DNA from 3 places in the Candidatus Accumulibacter propinquus genome. Region 1 is predicted to be linked to each of the others. Evidence: riboswitches for the same ligand, from Rfam matches in the RefSeq annotation. Region 1 holds a riboswitch; each other region holds the start of a gene.
What was found. A riboswitch is a leader RNA that binds a small molecule or an ion and turns the genes downstream of it on or off. The one in region 1 is predicted to bind cyclic di-GMP.
Positions count from the first base shown of each region.

Region 2: another riboswitch for cyclic di-GMP. It lies ahead of AC15MQ_RS14925 (DUF1631 family protein); the one in region 1 lies ahead of AC15MQ_RS18940 (response regulator).
Region 3: another riboswitch for cyclic di-GMP. It lies ahead of AC15MQ_RS03685 (beta strand repeat-containing protein); the one in region 1 lies ahead of AC15MQ_RS18940 (response regulator).

Region 1 is NZ_JBSEHC010000006.1:135,750-141,720, forward strand. It holds gene AC15MQ_RS18915 (TOTE conflict system archaeo-eukaryotic primase domain-containing protein) at 1-268, opposite strand, end outside; gene AC15MQ_RS18920 (DUF2784 domain-containing protein) at 265-645, opposite strand; gene AC15MQ_RS18925 (RNA-binding S4 domain-containing protein) at 710-1,114, opposite strand; gene AC15MQ_RS18930 (response regulator transcription factor) at 1,117-1,683, opposite strand; gene AC15MQ_RS18935 (ATP-binding protein) at 1,689-3,062, opposite strand; cyclic di-GMP riboswitch class I at 3,230-3,316, shown strand; gene AC15MQ_RS18940 (response regulator) at 3,435-3,803, shown strand; gene AC15MQ_RS18945 (STAS domain-containing protein) at 3,811-4,140, shown strand; gene AC15MQ_RS18950 (Hpt domain-containing protein) at 4,137-5,174, shown strand; partial or broken gene AC15MQ_RS18955 (hypothetical protein) at 5,192-5,245, shown strand; gene AC15MQ_RS18960 (chemotaxis protein CheA) at 5,300-5,971, shown strand, end outside.
Region 2 is NZ_JBSEHC010000003.1:1,977,844-1,983,814, forward strand. It holds gene AC15MQ_RS14905 (glycine-rich domain-containing protein) at 1-500, shown strand, start outside; gene AC15MQ_RS14910 (CsbD family protein) at 773-976, shown strand; gene AC15MQ_RS14915 (HDOD domain-containing protein) at 1,153-1,962, shown strand; cyclic di-GMP riboswitch class I at 1,995-2,093, shown strand; gene AC15MQ_RS14920 (hypothetical protein) at 2,212-2,343, opposite strand; gene AC15MQ_RS14925 (DUF1631 family protein) at 2,374-4,455, shown strand; gene AC15MQ_RS14930 (hypothetical protein) at 4,564-4,737, shown strand; gene AC15MQ_RS14935 (hypothetical protein) at 4,734-5,971, shown strand, end outside.
Region 3 is NZ_JBSEHC010000002.1:250,057-256,027, forward strand. It holds gene AC15MQ_RS03685 (beta strand repeat-containing protein) at 1-3,880, opposite strand, end outside; cyclic di-GMP riboswitch class I at 4,079-4,165, opposite strand; gene AC15MQ_RS03690 (hypothetical protein) at 4,253-5,839, opposite strand.

The DNA.
Region 1 (5,971 bases):
TGGGGTCCTGACCGGATAGATGTTGGCGGATCACCTCGTCGGTTACGGGAAGAAATCTCCGGTTCGGGCAATCCTGGCACCTCAATCGTGGCTTGTCGCACACCTCGCGTACCCATTCATTTGAGCAGGCAGGGCTGTAGCCCGGCTTGCCGGTCTTGCGGCTCTCGAAAAGGCGGGGGTATACATCGTCCCGGCCACGGAATAGGGACCGATAGAGGGCGATCTTGGCGGCAACCTGGGAGTGTCGGGTGACTATGCTCGCGTTCATTTGGCGGTGGAACGCAAACACCTGTGCCGATAGAACAGCCAGCCATAGATGGCTACATTGACCACGATCACCACCGCCGCAAGTCCGTACTGAATGCCGCGCGTCAGCCCGGCCGGATAGATGATCGGCAGCAGGTAGTGCTCAATGAAGCTGCCTGGATAGCCGGCCGCACCGGCCGCCAGCCGGAATTGATTCTCGAGCGGCGTCAAGGGACAGATCCCGCCGCTCAGTTCGATTGCCGCGCCCCAGCAGGCCGCCGGGAGGTGCAGCAGTGCGAGCCCTGGCCAGCGCAGTACGAGGCCTCCACCGAGAACGACGAAGATGATGAACAGCAGGTGCAGGACGACGATGCCGTCTGCCAGGACTCGATGGGTCATGCTTGCAGACCGAGATTCGAAAGTCCACCAAGCGTGGTCTGGGTCATCGTCGCCGCCCTCCGGTTCAGAAACTGTCGTTGAAACCCTTGATCTGGCGTCTGGCCTTCTTGGTGGGTCGACCACGCAGGTCGCTGCCGGGGACCGGCGCGAGCTGTCGCACCTCCCGCTGCGCCGCACGCCGCGCGCGGCTTTCGCTGCTCTCCTCGTAGAGTTGCTGCGCCTCGGCCGCCGGGCGGCGTTGATCGGAGAGACCGTTGACAGTGATCGTCCATGTCTGGTCGCCGATGGCGATTTCGAGTGGGTCACCGCAGCGTATCTCGCGCGCAGGTTTGAGTGTGTGCCCGTCGAGCCGGACGTGGCCGGCGGCTACGGCCTGTGCGGCCAGGGACCGCGTCTTGTAAAAGCGCGCCGCCCACAGCCATTTGTCGATCCGCATGCGCTCCAGTACCCCCTGTTCGATGCTGCTCATGGTTACTCCCGGCTCGGGTGTTTGCCGAGCTTGCGCTGCAGCGTGCGGCGATGCATTTTGAGGGCTCTGGCGGTTGCCGAGACATTGCCCTGCTGCTCGACCAGGACACGCTGGATGTGTTCCCATTCGAGCCGATCGATCGACAGGGGCGAGCCCGTAACCGGGATCGCCGAGTCGCCGCCGCTGCTCTTGTTGAGCGCCGCGACGATTTCGTCGGCGTCGCACGGTTTGGCCAGGTAGTGGACGGCGCCGAGCTTGATCGCCTCGATGGCGGTGGCGATGCTGGCGTAGCCGGTGAGCATGACGATGCGCGTGTTCGGGTCGAGTTCCAGCAGTTTCTCGATCAATACCAGCCCCGACTGGCCGGGCATCCTGAGGTCGACGACGGCGTACTCCGGCGACTGTGCCTGTGCCTTGACGATGGCTGCCGCGACCGTGGCGGCAACGCTCACGGCATAGCCGCGTCGATCCAGCGCACGCGCGAGAACGCGTCGGAAAGCGTCGTCGTCGTCGACCAGGAGCAGCGTCGAGCGTTCGTCATCGGCTGCTTGCGGGTTTCGTCCAGGCATCTTGATCACGCTTTCAGGCGGTTCAGGGGGAGGGTGACGCGGGTGCAGGCGCCGCCCTGCGGGTCACTGCGGTTGAACAGTTCAACCTGGCCACCGCAGCGCTCGATGGTGGCGTTGCTGAGAAACAGTCCGATGCCGATGCCGCCGGCCTGGTCGTGCGCCGCGCGCTTGCTGCTGAAAAACGCCTGGCCAAGACGCAGCGCCGCTTCTCCCCCGATCCCTGGGCCGCGATCGAAAATCTCGATGCGACAGCTGTCGCTGTCCCAGGACGCCGAAAACCGGAGCGCTTCCGGGTTCGCCGCGTGCGCATCGGCGGCATTGTCGAGCAGATTGAGGAGCGCCTGTTCGAGCGTGCGCTCGGCGGTGACCAGCGGGGGGGGTTGCTCGCCTTGCAGCGTAACGCTGATCCGGGCATGCGGGCGGATGACCTGCCAGTCGTCGAGCAGACGCTGCAGATAGTCGTCGAGTGCCAGCGAGCGCAGACTTTCGTCACGGCCCTGTCCAGTCGATGCGAGGATCTGCGAGATCGTTTGCTTGCAGCGGTCGACCTGTTCTCGCAACAGCAGCAGGTCCTCCTGCAATTCGGCGTCATCGCCGTGTTGCAGTTCGAGTTCGTGGATCACCACGGCCATCGTCGCCAGCGGCGTGCCCAACTGGTGCGCCGCGCCGGCGGCGAGCGTTCCGAGCGAGAGAATCTGTTCGTTGCGCAGTGCCGCTTCGCGGGCAGCGGCGAGTTCGCGCTCACGGTTCTTGAGCGTCGCCGCCATGCGCGTCAGGAAGAAGGCCACGACGCCGAGGCTGATCACGAAGTTGAGCCACATCCCCAGAACATGCAGCGCAAAGCCGCTGCCGTGCGCGGCGTGTGTGTGGGTGCCGCCGGTAGCGCGGGCAAGCAGGGCGTCGAACTGCGCCAGGTCACCCTGCGGTGGTGGTAGTGGCAGGTTCCAGAACATCAGGAAAGTGTAGGCGAAGAGGGTGAGTCCCGCCATCGCCCAGGCGTGTCGGGCCGGCAGCATCGCCGCGGCCAGGGTTGGCGGCAGCAGGAACAGCGAGACGAAAGGGTTGGCCGGGCCGCCGGCAAAATACAGCAGCACGGCGAGGATCGCGACATCGATCGCCATATGGGCGAACACCTCGTTCGCGGTGGGCGGGCCACCCTTGTCGATCCACCATTGCGTGACGAGATTGACGGCTGCGAGCACGGCAATGGCGGCGATCATCGGTACCCCATCGAGGGGAATTTTCAGCCACGCGAGTGCGAGCACCAGCACTACGGCCTGCGTCAGCACTTCGATCCGGCGCAGCGTGACCAGCCGCCGCAGCGGATTCGCCGTGGACGAAAGAACAACGGGTGCGTGCGTCTGATGGACCCGAAACATGCGCTGCAGCATTGCCTGACAGTGATCGAAGCGCCGAATTCTACGCCCTGTGCGTCGCGGTGATGAGGGCTGCGGCAATTGGTCGCGCCTCCAGCTAGCCCTGTCCGCGATCGGAATGTGACGGAAGTCGCACATCGCCGGTCGGTTCTCCTCATATACTTCCGGCACGAGTTGAATAGCAAACGGGGCGAAAGCCCCGGACGCAAAGCTGCAGGCCCTAACCTGAAGTCGAGGAGGGTGGCTGGGTTGCCTCATGGCAAGACGTTCGTTCTGACGTCGAATGCCTCCCTGTCTGCATGCGTGCGTCTCGTGCGAGCGCGCGGCCGGTCCCTTGCGGGCGCGCCGTGTCAAACATATCAGCGGGAGCGCGTGATGAGCAAGACCATCCTGATTGTTGACGACTCTGCCTCGATGCGGCAGGTCGTCAAGATGGCGCTGAAGGGTGCCGGATTTGAAGTAATCGAAGCCTGCGACGGACGGGACGCGCTGAGCAAGCTGGGTGGACAGAAGATCCACCTGGTGATCAGCGACGTGAACATGCCGAACCTGGATGGTATCAGCTTCGTCAGGGAAATGAAGAAGCAGCCCGCCTACCGGTTCGTGCCGGTGATCATGCTCACCACCGAAGGCAACGAAGAAAAAAAGAAAGCGGGCCAGGAAGCCGGCGCCAGAGCCTGGGTGGTCAAGCCCTTCCAGCCGCAGCAGATGCTCGCGGCGGTATCCCGACTGTTGATGATCTGAAGCCGCGATGAGCCTCGCCCGCGCACGCCACGGCCAGACCGCGCGGCTGACCCTCACCGGCGAACTCACCATCTACAGCGTCGCCGAAACCAAGGCCGGACTGGCCGACGCCATGCGCAACGCCGACGACCTCGAAGTCGACCTCGCCGGCATCACCGAAATCGACACCGCCGGACTGCAACTGATGCTCCTCGCCAAACGCCATCCCGGCAAGAACGTCCGCTTCATCAACCACCCCGCGAGTGTCCTGCGCCTGATCGACCTCGCCCATCTCGGCAGCGTGCTCGGCGACCCCCTGTACCTCCCCGCCAGCGAACCGGCCGCGCGCACCCCATGAACGACACCGCCAGTGACCTCAGCGCCGACCTCGCCCAGGCCCTCGGCACCTTCATGGACGAGGCCGCCGAACTCCTCGCCGAAATGGAAGCGATCCTGCTGCGTGCCGAAGCCGGCCGCTGCCGCGAAGACGACCTCAACGCCCTGTTTCGCTGCGCGCACACCATCAAAGGCTCCGGCGGACTGTTCGGCCTCGACGCCGTCGTCCGCTTCACGCACGTCGTCGAAAACGTCCTCGACCGCCTGCGCAACGGCCAACTCCAGTTCGACAGCGAACTGATCAGCCTGCTCCTCGACTGCCAGGACCACATCGCCCAACTGATCGCCGCCGTCGCCGAACACACCACCGCCCCCCTCGCCGGCAGCGACCCCCTGCTCGCCCGCCTGCAAAGCGTCCTCGGCAACGGCGCCGGCCCGCTCCGCGTCGGCACCGACCCGTCGCCCGCCGGCGAAGTCAGCGCCAGCGGCGGCGGCGCGTTCGGCGCCGACCACTGGCATATCTCGCTGCGCCCCGGCAAACAGGTCCTGCAGGACGGCATGGACCCGCTCGCCTTCATCCACTACCTGAGCCAGTACGGCCAACTGCTGCACGTCGAAACCCTCACCAGCGGCCTGCCCGAGTTCGCCGCCGCAGATCCCGAACTCTGCCACCTCGGATTCGAAATCGCCCTCGCCAGCCAGGCCAGCAAGGCCGAAATCGAAGGCGTCTTCGATTTCCTCCGGGAAGGCTCGCAGATCCACATCCTCCCCCCGCAGAGCCAGATTGCCGAGTACCTCGCGCTCATCGAAGCCCACCACCACGACGACGTCGAACGCATCGGCGAAATGCTCGTCGCCTGCGGATCGATCACCGCCCACGAACTGACCACCGCACTGGCCGCGCAGCCACACCAGGCCCCGCGGCGCCTCGGCGAGATCCTCGTCGAACAAGCGGCGCCTGTCCCGCCGCGGCCGACAAACAACAGCGCGCCGAAGCCAGGCGCAGCAGCGACGCGCGCCTCGTCAAAGTCCCCGCAGACCGCCTGGACGCCCTGATCGACCGCGTCGGCGAACTGGTCATCGCCGGCGTCGGCACCCACCTGCAGGTCAGCCGCCTGCAACGGCCCGACCTCCAGGAATCGGCCGAAACCCTGCTCTCGCTCGTCCAGGACATCCGCGACATGACCCTGCGCCTGCGCATGGTCGCCATCGGCGAAGTCTTCGCCCGCTTTCCGCGCGTCGTTCGCGACCTCTCCCGGGAATTGGGCAAGGACATCGAACTCGCCATCCGCGGCGCCGAAACCGAACTCGACAAATCGATGGTCGACCGGATCGGCGACCCCCTGATGCACCTGGTGCGCAACGCCATCGACCACGGCATCGAGACCGCCGAAACGCGCCAGGCCCGCGGCAAACCCGCACGCGGCACCGTCGCACTCCACGCCTACCACGAGTCCGGCAGCATCACCATCGAAGTCAGCGACGACGGCGGCGGCCTCGACCGCGAACGCATCCGCCAGACCGCGATCCAGAAAGGCCTGCTCCCCCCCGACGCCCAACCGACCGACCAGGAAGTCTATCGGCTGATCCTCGCCCCGGGCTTCTCCACCGCCGAAAAAGTCACCGAGCTCTCCGGCCGCGGCGTCGGCATGGACGTCGTACGCAGCAACATCGAAGCCCTGCGGGGGACGATCGACATCGATTCCGTACCGGGGCAGAGCACCACCATGCGCCTGTGCCTGCCGCTGACGCTGGCGATCATCGACGGCTTCCACGTCGGCGTCGGCGGCTCGCACTTCATCATCCCGCTCGACATGGTCGTCGAGTGCCTCGAACTCCCCCCCGAAGTCGGC
Region 2 (5,971 bases), on a different contig from region 1:
TCTTTGACGGCTTGCGCGAATACTTCCAGCTGTGCCGGGAGGCCAGGAATCGGCTGGTGGCTATGCCATCACAGGTGGTCGATGACGCCTGGCACGAGTTCATTCTGTTTACCCGCCAGTATCAGCAATTCTGCGAGCGTGGGCTGGGGCGCTTTCTGCACCACACGCCGGCTGAAGCGATGCGTGCGCCGACCGACGCGCAGGATGGAATCAAGCGCGCTTGGCGGCTTGCGTGCAGACGCGATGGGATCGATCCGAAAGCGCCGCAGTCGCTGCCGATGCTTTTTGCGCTTGATGGCCTGCTCGGGATCACCGGGGGTTTTGTCTATCAGCTCGACTGCCTGGCCGCAACCCGCGACGGCACGGGTTATTGCGCCGGCCACATCAGTTGCGGGGGTGGCTGTGGCGGGAGCAGCGGCTGTGGCGGAGACAGCGACGGCGGCGGGTCAGGCGGCGACGGTTGTGGCGGGGGAGGGTGCGGCGGCGGTGGCGGTGACTGAAGCAGCGGCGTGCAGACCGCGTCTGTGAGCCGCAATGTTTGTCCTTTCAAGGGCTTAAAGGCATCCGCCGGTGACCGACAACTGTTCTTTGATACAGGCCGGGGCCGATCGCCTGCCACTGGTGCAAACCCGTATGTTGGTCAGCGCACAGAGCCTGCCAGCGCTTTTCATTAGCCTTGGTACTTGGCCACGACGAAATGATTCGTGGGCTTCAGAGCACGAGCCGAGTCCGGCTTGTGTATCAGCGGTACCAACCAAGCTAGGAGTTCATCATGAACAAGGATCAAGTCAAGGGCGCAGCAAAAGACCTCGGTGGGACGATTCAGGAACAGGTCGGCAAGTTGACCGGTAGCACGGAGCAGCAGGCAAAGGGTGTCAAAAATCAGGTTGAAGGCAAGCTGCAACAACATCTCGGCGACCTGAAAGAGAACGCCAGTGACGCTCGGGACGCCGTCAAGAAAGCCGTGAACCCGTAGGACAACGCGGTCTCGACTGCAAGCGCTGGCTGCCGATGGTTTGCCGGCAACTTGGCATGTTGCCGAGTTGCCGGCAAATGTTAACAAGGCTATGGTACCCATTGCCTGCGGGATGACAAGGAACAGTCAGCTGATGTAATGTGCGCTTTTGGTTCCGACCGAGAGGTTTCCCCACCATGAGCGCTCTGGACCAGGTCATCGCGGAAGTCGGGCGCGGTGAGGTCGCTTTCCCCACCCACGCCGATGTCGCCTTCCGGGTGCGTCTTGCCCTTGATGATCCGGATTTGCATCTGGGCCAGGTCGCGCAGCTTGTCCTGGCGGAACCTCTGTTGGCCGCACGGGTGGTGGCGTTAGCTAATTCGGTGGCGTTCAACCGCTGGGGGCAGCATGTAGCCGACGTGCAAAGTGCCGTAACCCGGCTGGGAACCCGCTTCGTGCGCACCCTGGCCACGGCGGTTGTGATGCGTCAGATGACCAGCGGCTTGCGCTCGCCGGACTGCCGCGCACTTTCGGAGCGGCTCTGGGAGCACACCGCACATGTGGCCGCGCTGGCCCATGTGCTGGCGCGGCGCTTTCTGCGCCCTTTGGCTGATGTGGCGCTGTTTGCCGGGATGGTCCACGAGGTGGGGGGCTTTTTTCTGATCTCACGCACCGAACTGCATCCCGACCTATTCGTGGCTGGCAGCATACTGTCGCCGGAAGTCGACAGGTTGATCGGCCAGGCTGTGCTGAAAGCGCTGGCTGTACCGCAAGAAGTTGTCGAAGCGGTGGAAATGCTCTGGGAGCCGAGGTCAGGCAGTTTTCCACCCGTTGACCTGAGTGATGTCCTTTCATTGGCGCACCGCCTGACGCCGATCCCTTCGCCGCTGCACAGTCCGGACGCTGAGGACGTGGCGGGAGACGTCCAGGCGGCACCCCTTCTGGCCGAGATACTCGAAAAATCTGGCGAGGAGATGGAGTCGCTGATAAGCGCCTTGCACTATTGAGACTATTGGTGTAGATTCTAAACAGCTAGTCTTACTGAAAAAGGCAAACCCGTCGAAAGGCGGGGACGCAAAGTCACCGGTCTACAGAAAACGGAGTTGTCGCCGCTTTCTAGGACGGCGGGACCGCCAGGCGAACAGATGCAGCATCAGGACCATGAACAGCGCTGCATCCTTGACCAGAAGCCCGTCGGTGCCCTGAGGGGCCAAACTGCCGCTCCGAGACAGTGACCTTGCGCCAACCCGCCACATTTAGCGGTTTGGCAGTGCGTGTTTTTTCAGCGCCAGCGGCAAGGAGAATCGGTGATGGCAGTCCCAGTTCCAGCAAATAACGTGATCAGGTTCCCTGAAGGGGTTCGTGGCGCGCTCGTTGATGTCGATCATCCCGGTGTCCTCACAGAGGCACGGGATCTCATGGGGTGCAAGCTCCGTGACGCCTTCAGGTCGGTGCTGCCCCGAGTCGAGGAGGAACTGCTCAGCAAAGGTGACGTCGCTTGCGGACGCGCGCAAAGGGTCCTGTTCTACCACACGGGAGAAGCGATTCACGCCAAAGCGCCGCAGCTCGAAGGCGCTTTGCTCGCCAAGTGGTCAGCACTCTTCACGCAGGCATGCCGTGCTTCGAACAAGGGCAGACGTGGTGCTGCCAGCAGCCCTCCACAAGAACTGCAATTGGTTGACTTTGGCGCCATGGACGAGGAACTGGTCGTCAAGGCCATCGCTGGCAGCCTTCGTAGTCAGTGTGACGAGGGGCTGTTTGCCATTGGGCGCCGGCTGGCGTTCTTGTCTGGAGAACCGGAAGGCAGCCTGCCCATAGAACATCTCATCGCCGAATCGCTGGGCGGTGCATTCGAGGATGCCGGGTTGGTCGGCAAGGCGAAGCTGGAAATCCTGCAACTCATGGAGCGCCACGCCGTCGATGTCTTTGGCCCGACCATTGACGATTTGAATGCTTTCTTGATTGGCCGTGGTGTGCTGCCACAGCTTTCCCGAACCTGCTCCCCGTCACCAAACCAACCGCGCAACGCGACTGACCCCGGCAAGCCTGCCGAATCTGCCGACCTCTTTGCTTTGCTGCAGGAACTCGTGCGCCCGCAGCAAGTGTCCGCAGGGACGGGCGGCGCTGGCGCTGGCTGTGGCCCTTCCACCGGCGTGTCCATGGGCGGTGCGTCGCCCGCCGGCATGGCCGTTGCCATGGAGCAGGTCATGGCCTCTCTGGATACCCTGCAGAGGGCGGTGCCGGTGCAAACGGCCGCGGCATTGATGGACAACGTCTTGCGGCAGTTCCATAGCAGTGACGCAGGCCAGAACCTCGACTATCTGCATTCCGTCACCGTGGATATCGTTGCCACCCTCTTTGACTTCATCTTCGACGACGCTTCTGTCGCCGACCCGATCAAGGCCCTGGTTGCGCGCATGCAGATTCCGGTGCTGAAGGTCGCCATGTTGGACAAGACTTTCTTTTCGAGCAAGTCGCATCCGGCGCGGCGCCTGCTGGACGGGATTTCGCGAGCGGCGGTGCGTTGCGGCCCGCAAGCGGGTCACGATAATCCCTTGTACGCGCGGGTCGCGGAAATCGTCGAACGGCTGCAGAACGAGTTCAGTCAGGATACCGAATTGTTCGATACGCTGTGCATCGAACTGGAGGCATTCCTTGAAAGCCAGGAGGCTGCAGCCGATGCCCACGCCGTCAACGCGGCGCCACTGGTTGCCGAACAGGAGCGCTACGAACTCGCGGCTGCGGCAGCCGATCACGCCCTCGTCGGCTGGCTGGCGATGCCACTGCCATCGGCGGTGACTGATCTGCTGGACAACGAATGGCGCAAACTCCTCGTTCGGCACTCTATGGACGGTGACAATGCCGCCTGGGAGGCAGCCATGGACACGGTCAGTGAACTGGTGGCGAGCGTCGACATCCCGTCGGATGTGCCAAGCCGGAAGCGGCTGGCGGCCCGCTTGCCGACCCTGGTTCGCCGCATCTGCAACGGGCTTGGCCGCCTGGAGATGGCAGATGATCGCCGCCTGGCCCTGATCGATGCGCTCTTCAGTGTGCATGCCGCGGTCCTGCGGGGTACGGCACCGCCAATCGTCACTCCACGGCCGGTGTTGCCGGTGGCAGAGCCCGTGCCGGTCAGCCTTGCCCGCGAGCAGGTCGTGCGCGGCGAAACGCAGATCGAACGAATTTCACTGGCCGGGGCCAATGAACTACCCCCTTCGCGAGACAGGGCAGACGTACTGTCGCTGGTGGGAAGCCTGCAGCGTGGCGATTGGGTCGAATTTGCGAATCCGGAATCCGGACCCTTGCGTTATCGCCTATCGTGGATTAGCCCGCAGCGAGGCATTCTGCTATTCACTACCTCGCAGTCGCCGCGTGCGATATCGGTGACCCCGAATGCCCTGGCGCTCCAGATCGAGCGCGGTGAAGCGATCCTCATGCCGCCGGAACCGATGTTCGATCGCGCCGTTAACCGCGCACTGCAAAAACTGAAGGCTGCGTAACTCTGGTCACGACTGGAGTCCGGAAGTGTTGCCGCCGGTGAGTCAACGCTGCGCAGCTTCAGCGGCCGCAACACGCTGACGCCCTTACCTTCGCCAAAGCGTTCGAGCGTGCGCCTCGACTACGATGCACAGTTCGAACTGGCAGCGCCACTGCCGCCAGTGGGGAGGCGACTTTTTGGCGTCAGCGCGATCCGGCGCACGATGCGCGAGCAGTTCGAGGCGATGCTGCGCGAGATCGCACGACGTCAGGCGTGGCTCGCGGTTGGGGAGGATGCCGGATGAGACTTTCACTGGGCCTGGTGGTGGCATGCTGCGTGTTGCCCGGTTGCGCCAGCGTCGACCCCTATGCGCACGCTCCGGTCACCCAGACGCTGCAGCGTGAAGACGCGCTGGGTGAATGTGCTCGGCGGTTTCAGGCCAGTGACGCATTGATCGATACGATCGGCACGCGTGATGCGCAGGAGCCACGTGTGCCGGGTTTTCCCTACTTGCGGGTTGATCGCGTTCTGGCGAGGCTGGCTCCAACCGCAGCTGGCGAAGTCGAGCAGACGTTGGCGTGGAGGGAAGCGCTGGCGGCGCTGGATGATGCCGCGCGTCGTTTTGAACTGGGTAACGCGGGTGTCGACGGTGCGCTGGCAACTGCACTGACCACCTGTCGGCAGCAACTGGCGTTAGCCGATCGCCACGATCTACCCATGCTGATCGACGCTGCCAGGGTGCCCGACGACTACTCGAACAGCATGCGTGCGCTCGGCCTGTATCCGCTGACGCGGCATGCCTTCGCTGCCGGAATACGGAACTGGCAGCGCGACACGCTGGCGGATTTCGCCACGCACGCCGTCACCGACCCGGTCGCGCATCGTCGTCTCCGCTACATCCCGGCAGAATCGCCGGACGGCGTGCCGATGCTCAATGAACCCGCAGCACCGGGGCTGCCCCTGATGTCGCCTTCCGAATTGGCGCGCCTGATTGTACGCCATGCGCCCCGATTCGAGATTGAAACCGCCAGCGACGACGATCGCCCTGGGGCCGTCACCTGGCAGAGCGACCAGACAGGACATCTACAGATCGGCATTGCCCGCGAGCAACCCGTGCTGTACGTCCGCAGCAGCCATGCGCAACTGGACGGCCACTGGCTGCTGCAACTGATATACACTGTCTGGCTACCGGCGCGCCCAGCGCTCGGAGCCTACGATGTGCTCGCCGGCCGTCTCGACGGCGTCGTTTGGCGGGTCACCCTGGCCGAGAACGGAAGTCCCCTGATCTACGACACCATCCATCCCTGCGGTTGCTACCACCTGTTCATTCCCACCGAGCACGTGCACGCGCGGCCGCAACCCGAGACCATCGAGGAAGGGCTCTTCATTCCACAAGCCTTGCGTGCGCCGGCACCACACCAGCGTGTGGTGCTCAAACTGGCGGCGTTTACGCACTATCTGCAGCGGGCCGGGATCGAGTCTGCGCGTCGCGATGACGGGGTCGTCCTGGCACTGCGCGATGAGCACCAGCTACGTGC
Region 3 (5,971 bases), on a different contig from region 1:
AAGTAATGCTCGTTTCGACGGTATCGATCTGGGTGAGGCTGTTGTTGGTTTCGATCACCTGATCGGCAGCATTGTCGACGGTATAGACGTCATTGCCGTCGCCACCGGTCATCGTATCGGCACCGCTCAGACCATCGAGCACGTTATTGCCGGAATTGCCGGTGAGAGCGTTGGCCAGTGTGTTGCCGGTGGCATTGATGGCGGCGCTGCCGACGAGCTCCAGGTTTTCCACGTTGGCGCCCAGGATGTAGGTCACGCTGGATTTGACGCTGTCGATCCCGGTCCCGGTCCCGCTTGATTCGGTGATCACATCGCCGGCATGGTCCACGAGGTAGAGGTCGTTGCCGCCGCCGCCAGCCATGGTGTCGGCTCCCGCCAGACCGTTGAGCGTGTTGTTGCCGGAATTGCCCGTGAGGCTGTTGGCCAGCGTGTTGCCGGTGCCGTCAAGGTAAGCGACACCGGTGAGCAGCAGATTCTCGACATTGCTGGTCAGCGTATAGCTCACACTCGTTTCGACGAGGTCGGTGCCGCCGCTGGCCGAGGTTTCGATGACCTGATCGCCGGCGTCGTCCACGACATAGATGTCATTACCGTCGCCGCCGGTCAGCGTGTCGCTGCCGACTGCTCCATCGAGGCGGTTGGTGTTGGCATCGCCGGTGAGGGTGTCACCGAAGGAGGTTCCCGTCAGGTTCTCAATGTTGATCAAGGTATCGCTACCGGCGTTGATCGTGTTCTGGGCGGTGCTCAGGCTCAAATTGACCTTGACCGGACCAGAGCTGATGAACTGGTAAGACACCGTATCCGTTCCCAGACCCCCATTGAGCACGTTGTTGCCGGCGTTGGCATAGAGAATGTTGTTCGAATTGTTGCCCGTGCCATTGATATGGCGTGTACCCATGAGTTGCAGGTTTTCGACATTGGTCGTCAGGGTGTAGGCGGTCAACGCCAGGTCGAGCGGGTCGAACTGGACGGTATCGATCTGGGTGGCGAGGGTGTTGCTTTCACTGACCACGTCGCCGGCGTGGTCGACGACATAGAGGTCGTTACCATCGCCGCCGCTCATGGTGTCGGCGCCGCCCTTGCCGTCGAGGATGTTGTTGCCCGAGTTGCCGATGAGACTATTGGCCTGGGTGTTGCCGGTGCCGTTGAGGTTCGCCGTGCCGGTGAGCTGCAGCACCTCGACGTAGTTCGACAAAGTGTAGTCGACGCCGGCCAGGACGGTGTCACTCTGGGTCAGCGCGGCATTGGTTTCGATGGCCTTGTCGTCAACGTCATCCACCACAAAGGTGTCGTTTCCGTCGCCGCCGGTCATGAGGTCTGCGCCGCTCAGACCGTTGATGACGTTGTCGAAGGCATTGCCGGTGAGGGTGTCGTTCAGGGAGCTGCCGGTCAGGTTCTCGATGCCGAGCAGCGTGTCGAATCCGCTGACCCCTGTATTCTGGGCCGTCGTCAGGCTCAGGTTGACGATGACGCCGATCGGCGAGAGGCCACTCGTGGCGAGAATGTACTCGTACGAGACGGTGTCCAGGCCACCACTGCCACCATTGAAGACGTTGTTGCCGACGGTGCCGATGAGAATGTCGTTGAAATTGCTCCCGGTGACGTTTTCGAAGTTGAGCAGGGTGTCGATGACAGCACCGATCGTGCCGGTGCCGGTCGTCGTCAGACCGCCGAGGTTGACCTTGACCATCGCCGTGGCGGACGCGTAGGAAACGGTGTCGCTGCCGAGCCCGCCGTCGAGGATGTTTTTGTTGGCGTTGCCGGAGAGGAGATCGCCGAAGCTGCTGCCGGTCAGATTCTCGAAGTTGATCAGCGTATCGAGACCCGAACCGACGGTGTTCTGGGCAGTGGCGAGGCCCAGATCGACGGTGACGCCGGCGCTGGCGCCGAACTCGTAGGAGAGCGTGTCGCCACCAGCACCGCCATCGAGCAGGTTCGCGCCACGGTTGGCCCAGATGATATTGTCGAGTGTGTTGCCGGTACCGGAGAGACCCGCCGTTCCCATCAGTTGCAGGTTCTCGACGTTCGTCCCCAGCGTATAGTTGACCAGCGCCTTGACAGTGTCGATCCCTCCGCTAAGGGTTTCGTCGACCACGTCGGCAAGATTCTCGACGATGTAGGTGTCGTTGCCGCCACCGCCGGTCATGCTGTCGACGCCGGTTCTCCCGTCGAGGACGTTGGCCGCCGCATTACCCTTGAGGACGTTGTTGAGTGCGTTGCCGGTGCCGTTGATCGCCGGGGAGCCGCCAGAGCCAGAGATGAGGGTGCCGAAGACGGTGTAGTCCATCAGCGTCAGGTTCTCGACGTTGGCGCCGAGCCGGTAATTGACGACCGAGAGTACGGTATCGATCTGCGAAGTGGCGGCATTGGTCTCGATGACCGTTTCGCTACCGACGACGATATAGGTGTCGTTTCCGTCGCCCCCGGTCAGCATGTCTCCTCCGCCATAGCCGCCCACCAGCACATTGTTGCCGGCATTACCGGTCAGGTTATCATCGTAGGCGCTGCCGACCAGGTTCTCGAAGTTGCTCAGCGTATCGATGCCGGAACCTTCGGTATCCTGAGGGCCGACGACGGCCAGACTGACGGTGACCCCGCTCGTGGCACCGTAAAGGTAGGACGCGGTGTCTCCCCCACCCTGGATCAGACCGAAATGGGTGACGCCGGCGCTGATGCTGCCGTACAGGTAGGCGACGGGGTTGCCGCCGCCGCTGACCGGGTTGCCACCGCCGTCGAGGATGTTGTCGCCGCTGTTGGCGAAGATCTGGTTGTCGATTGCGTTGCCCGTGCCGTTGAGGTTGGCCGAACCCATCAGTCTGAGGTTTTCGACGTTCGCCGTCAGCGTGTAATTACCGATGAAGGATTGCACCGTATCGACCTGGGTGAAGCTGGAGCTGGCTTCGCTGACCGTGTCGCCTACGTCGTCCACGACGTAGGTATCGTCGCCGTCGCCACCGATCATGGTGTCGGCGCCGGTCCTGCCGTCGAGGAAGTTGTCGCGGAAGTTGCCGGTAAGCGTGTTGGCCAGCGTGTTGCCGATAGCGCTGATGATCGGTGGGGTTGTGGCTGTCCCAACGATTTCAAGGTTCTCGACGTTCGCTCCCAGCGTGTAGCTGATGAAGGTCCGCACGGTGTCGATCTGGGTGGCGCTGTTGTTGGTCTCGATGACCGTGTCGCCAGAGCTCTCGACGATATAGGTGTCGTTGCCGTCGCCGCCGGTCATGGTGTCGGCGCCGGCCATGCCATCGAGGAGGTTGTTGCCGGCATTGCCGGTCAGGCGGTTGGCCAGGGTGTTGCCGGTGCCATTGATGCTGGAAGTGGTCAGCAGTTGCAGGTTTTCGACACCGGTAGCCAGCGTGTGGCTGATACTCGCCTGTACCGCGTCGATCCCACCCAGGGCGGTCGCGGCTTCGCTGACGACATCGCCGAGATTGTCCACGACGTAGGTGTCGTTGCCGTCGCCGCCGACCATCACGTCACTGCCGGCGCCGCCATTGAGCGTGTCATTGCCTCCCAACCCGAACAACATGTCATTGTTGATACTACCCACCAGGAAGTTCGAGAGATCGTCGTCGTGCGCGGTGCTGTTGTCGCCGACGAGCAGCAGGCCACCATTCTGGAACTGGACATGCGCCGCCGTATTCCCCAAAGGACCTCCGGTGAGCTTCCAAAGCGTCATCCCGGTCAGGGTTACCGTCTTGGCGGGCAGCGACGGCGGTCCGCTCAAGGCCGAATAGCCCAGGGTCAGGCCGGTAACGGTCTCGTTGATTCGCAGTTCGTTCGTCAGGTAGAGGGGCGAGTCAAAGATCAGGTAGTCGACGTCCGGATTGAAGGTGATGGTTTGACCATTGGTCAAGGTGCTGAAGTTATAGGTTGTCATTATTATTTGGCTCCTCTAAGGGTGATTGATAGGCGAATCAAATCCAATGCTCAAGTTACACATGCCTGCTTCAGATATCCGGAGTGTCGATGACTTCACAATTCCTGCCATGGTGCCAAGCCGAACAATCCCAAGGAATGGGCATTCGGAAGATGGTGCAAAGGAAAGTGACAGACGCCAGCACGAACGTGCATGGACTACGGCAACCCAGCCACCCTTCCAAACTTCAAGTTAGGGCCTGCGGTTTTGCGTCCGGGGCTCTCGCTCCGTTTGCTCTTATCTTCTCTTGATAGACTAACCGACAATCAATGACTGTTGTTGACCTGCATCAAAAGCAACCGATGAAAAACTTCGATTGGCGGTTTTGTCGGATCAGGTGGCCGGAATCGCTCCACAGATTCCGGGCGCATACCCGAAACGGATCTTTGTCTGTCGCTCAATGGAGCGTAGCAGATTATTGTAGGAGACATCGGGTTCGCCCAGGATTTGCGCGTAGCCTACAGACAACGCGTGGCGGACGGAGGTCATTGCCAAGCAGTATGTAAGTCCGGATGCAGGGGTCGGCGGTCCCGCCGCACGACTCTTGTCCCACTCAGTGAAAGCGCTTTCAGCGTGTACCAGTGCAAGCAAAGCAGCAGCCCCGTAGCCGCGGTGAACTCGCCTGGCAAGTGTTTCCGCTTCCAGATAGCGTTGTTTCGATAACAGGACAGGCAAAATCTGATCTCGTATGGCGTTGTGGAATTCGGGTTGTCGCTCATACTCCAGGGCGCGCAGCGTCGTCCCGAGCTCCCATTCGCCTACACGCTTCCAGGTGATCAGCGCCATCGGCACGCTTATCATCAACAGCAGGGCGATGATTCTGCGCGGCTGCGCCAGACAACCCATGACATCGACCAGTACGATGGCGAGGCCACCAACCGAAACGAACAGGAAACGTTCGCTGGCCATCGACCAGGTGGTGAAGGGTATCAGCTGCAGGTAGACAGCCCAGGGCACGACGGCCAGCACGACGCCGAGAGGCCACAGTACACGCCGCACGCAGAGGACAGCAAGAGCCAGCAGTGTCAGCAGCACTCCGGCCATGGAAGTCAGCCAGTGCCATTCGCCCATCCGATACACATCGTGGTAGAGCCCCATGGGATGGGGAAGTAGCAGCAGGCCACCCAGCATGCTGAATATTCTCGACGCGCGGTCGAACACGGCCATTCCGCCGGGGTGGTTCTCGATGCGGATGCCGGTTGTCTCGGCGACCTTCATATGCACGATCGCGGCGAAGACAACAACCACCCATAGTAGCATCAGGGTCGCGATTTTCCTCTCTGTGGCAACCTCTGGATCCTGTCGCCAGGCTGCGACAATCAGCGTCGTCAAGAAAAGCACCTGGGCCATCCCTGCGGCCTTGCTGAAACAGGCCAACAGCAGCAGCACTGCTGCAGACAACCCGTACCTGTAGGGCCATCCGGTTCGCAGGCCACGGGCGAGTGTCGCTGCCGCCAGAAAACCAATGGCACCGGCCATGAGGTCCTTGCGGGAAGCGACCCAGGCCGCCGCCTCGACATGGGCGGGGTGGACGACGAACAGCACGCTACCGCAAAGCGCCAAAACGCTGGCCTGGCCAGTCCAGGCTGGTCGGAAGAGCAGGATCAGTTCCTTGATCAGCCACCAGAAGGCGGCTGCGGAGAGCCCGTACCAGGCGAGATTCGAAAAGTGGAAGCCAAAGGGATCGTCGCCAAACAGTCGAAAATCAAGCCAGTAGCCAAAGTCACGCAGCGGCAGGAATTCCCAGGCATTGGCCGGCTTCAACAGGAACAGATAGAGGTCAGCCCATGGCAGATACCGCACCATGCGATTGGTGAACGCCAGGTAGATGTCGTCATCGGCGAACAGGTTGTGGAACAGAGTGGGCAGGAAGAGGCAGAAACTGCAGACCACTAGCAGGGCGGCAGTTGTGCGCAGCATTCTCCACTGGGGATCCAACTGATTCGCACGCCACTCCCAGTGCGTTGACCGGTGCGCTTCATGAATAGCGCTTTCCGGGGAACTCGGTGGCCGTAGGTCCTGGAGCATCGGGCCTGCTGCCTCTTGCAGACT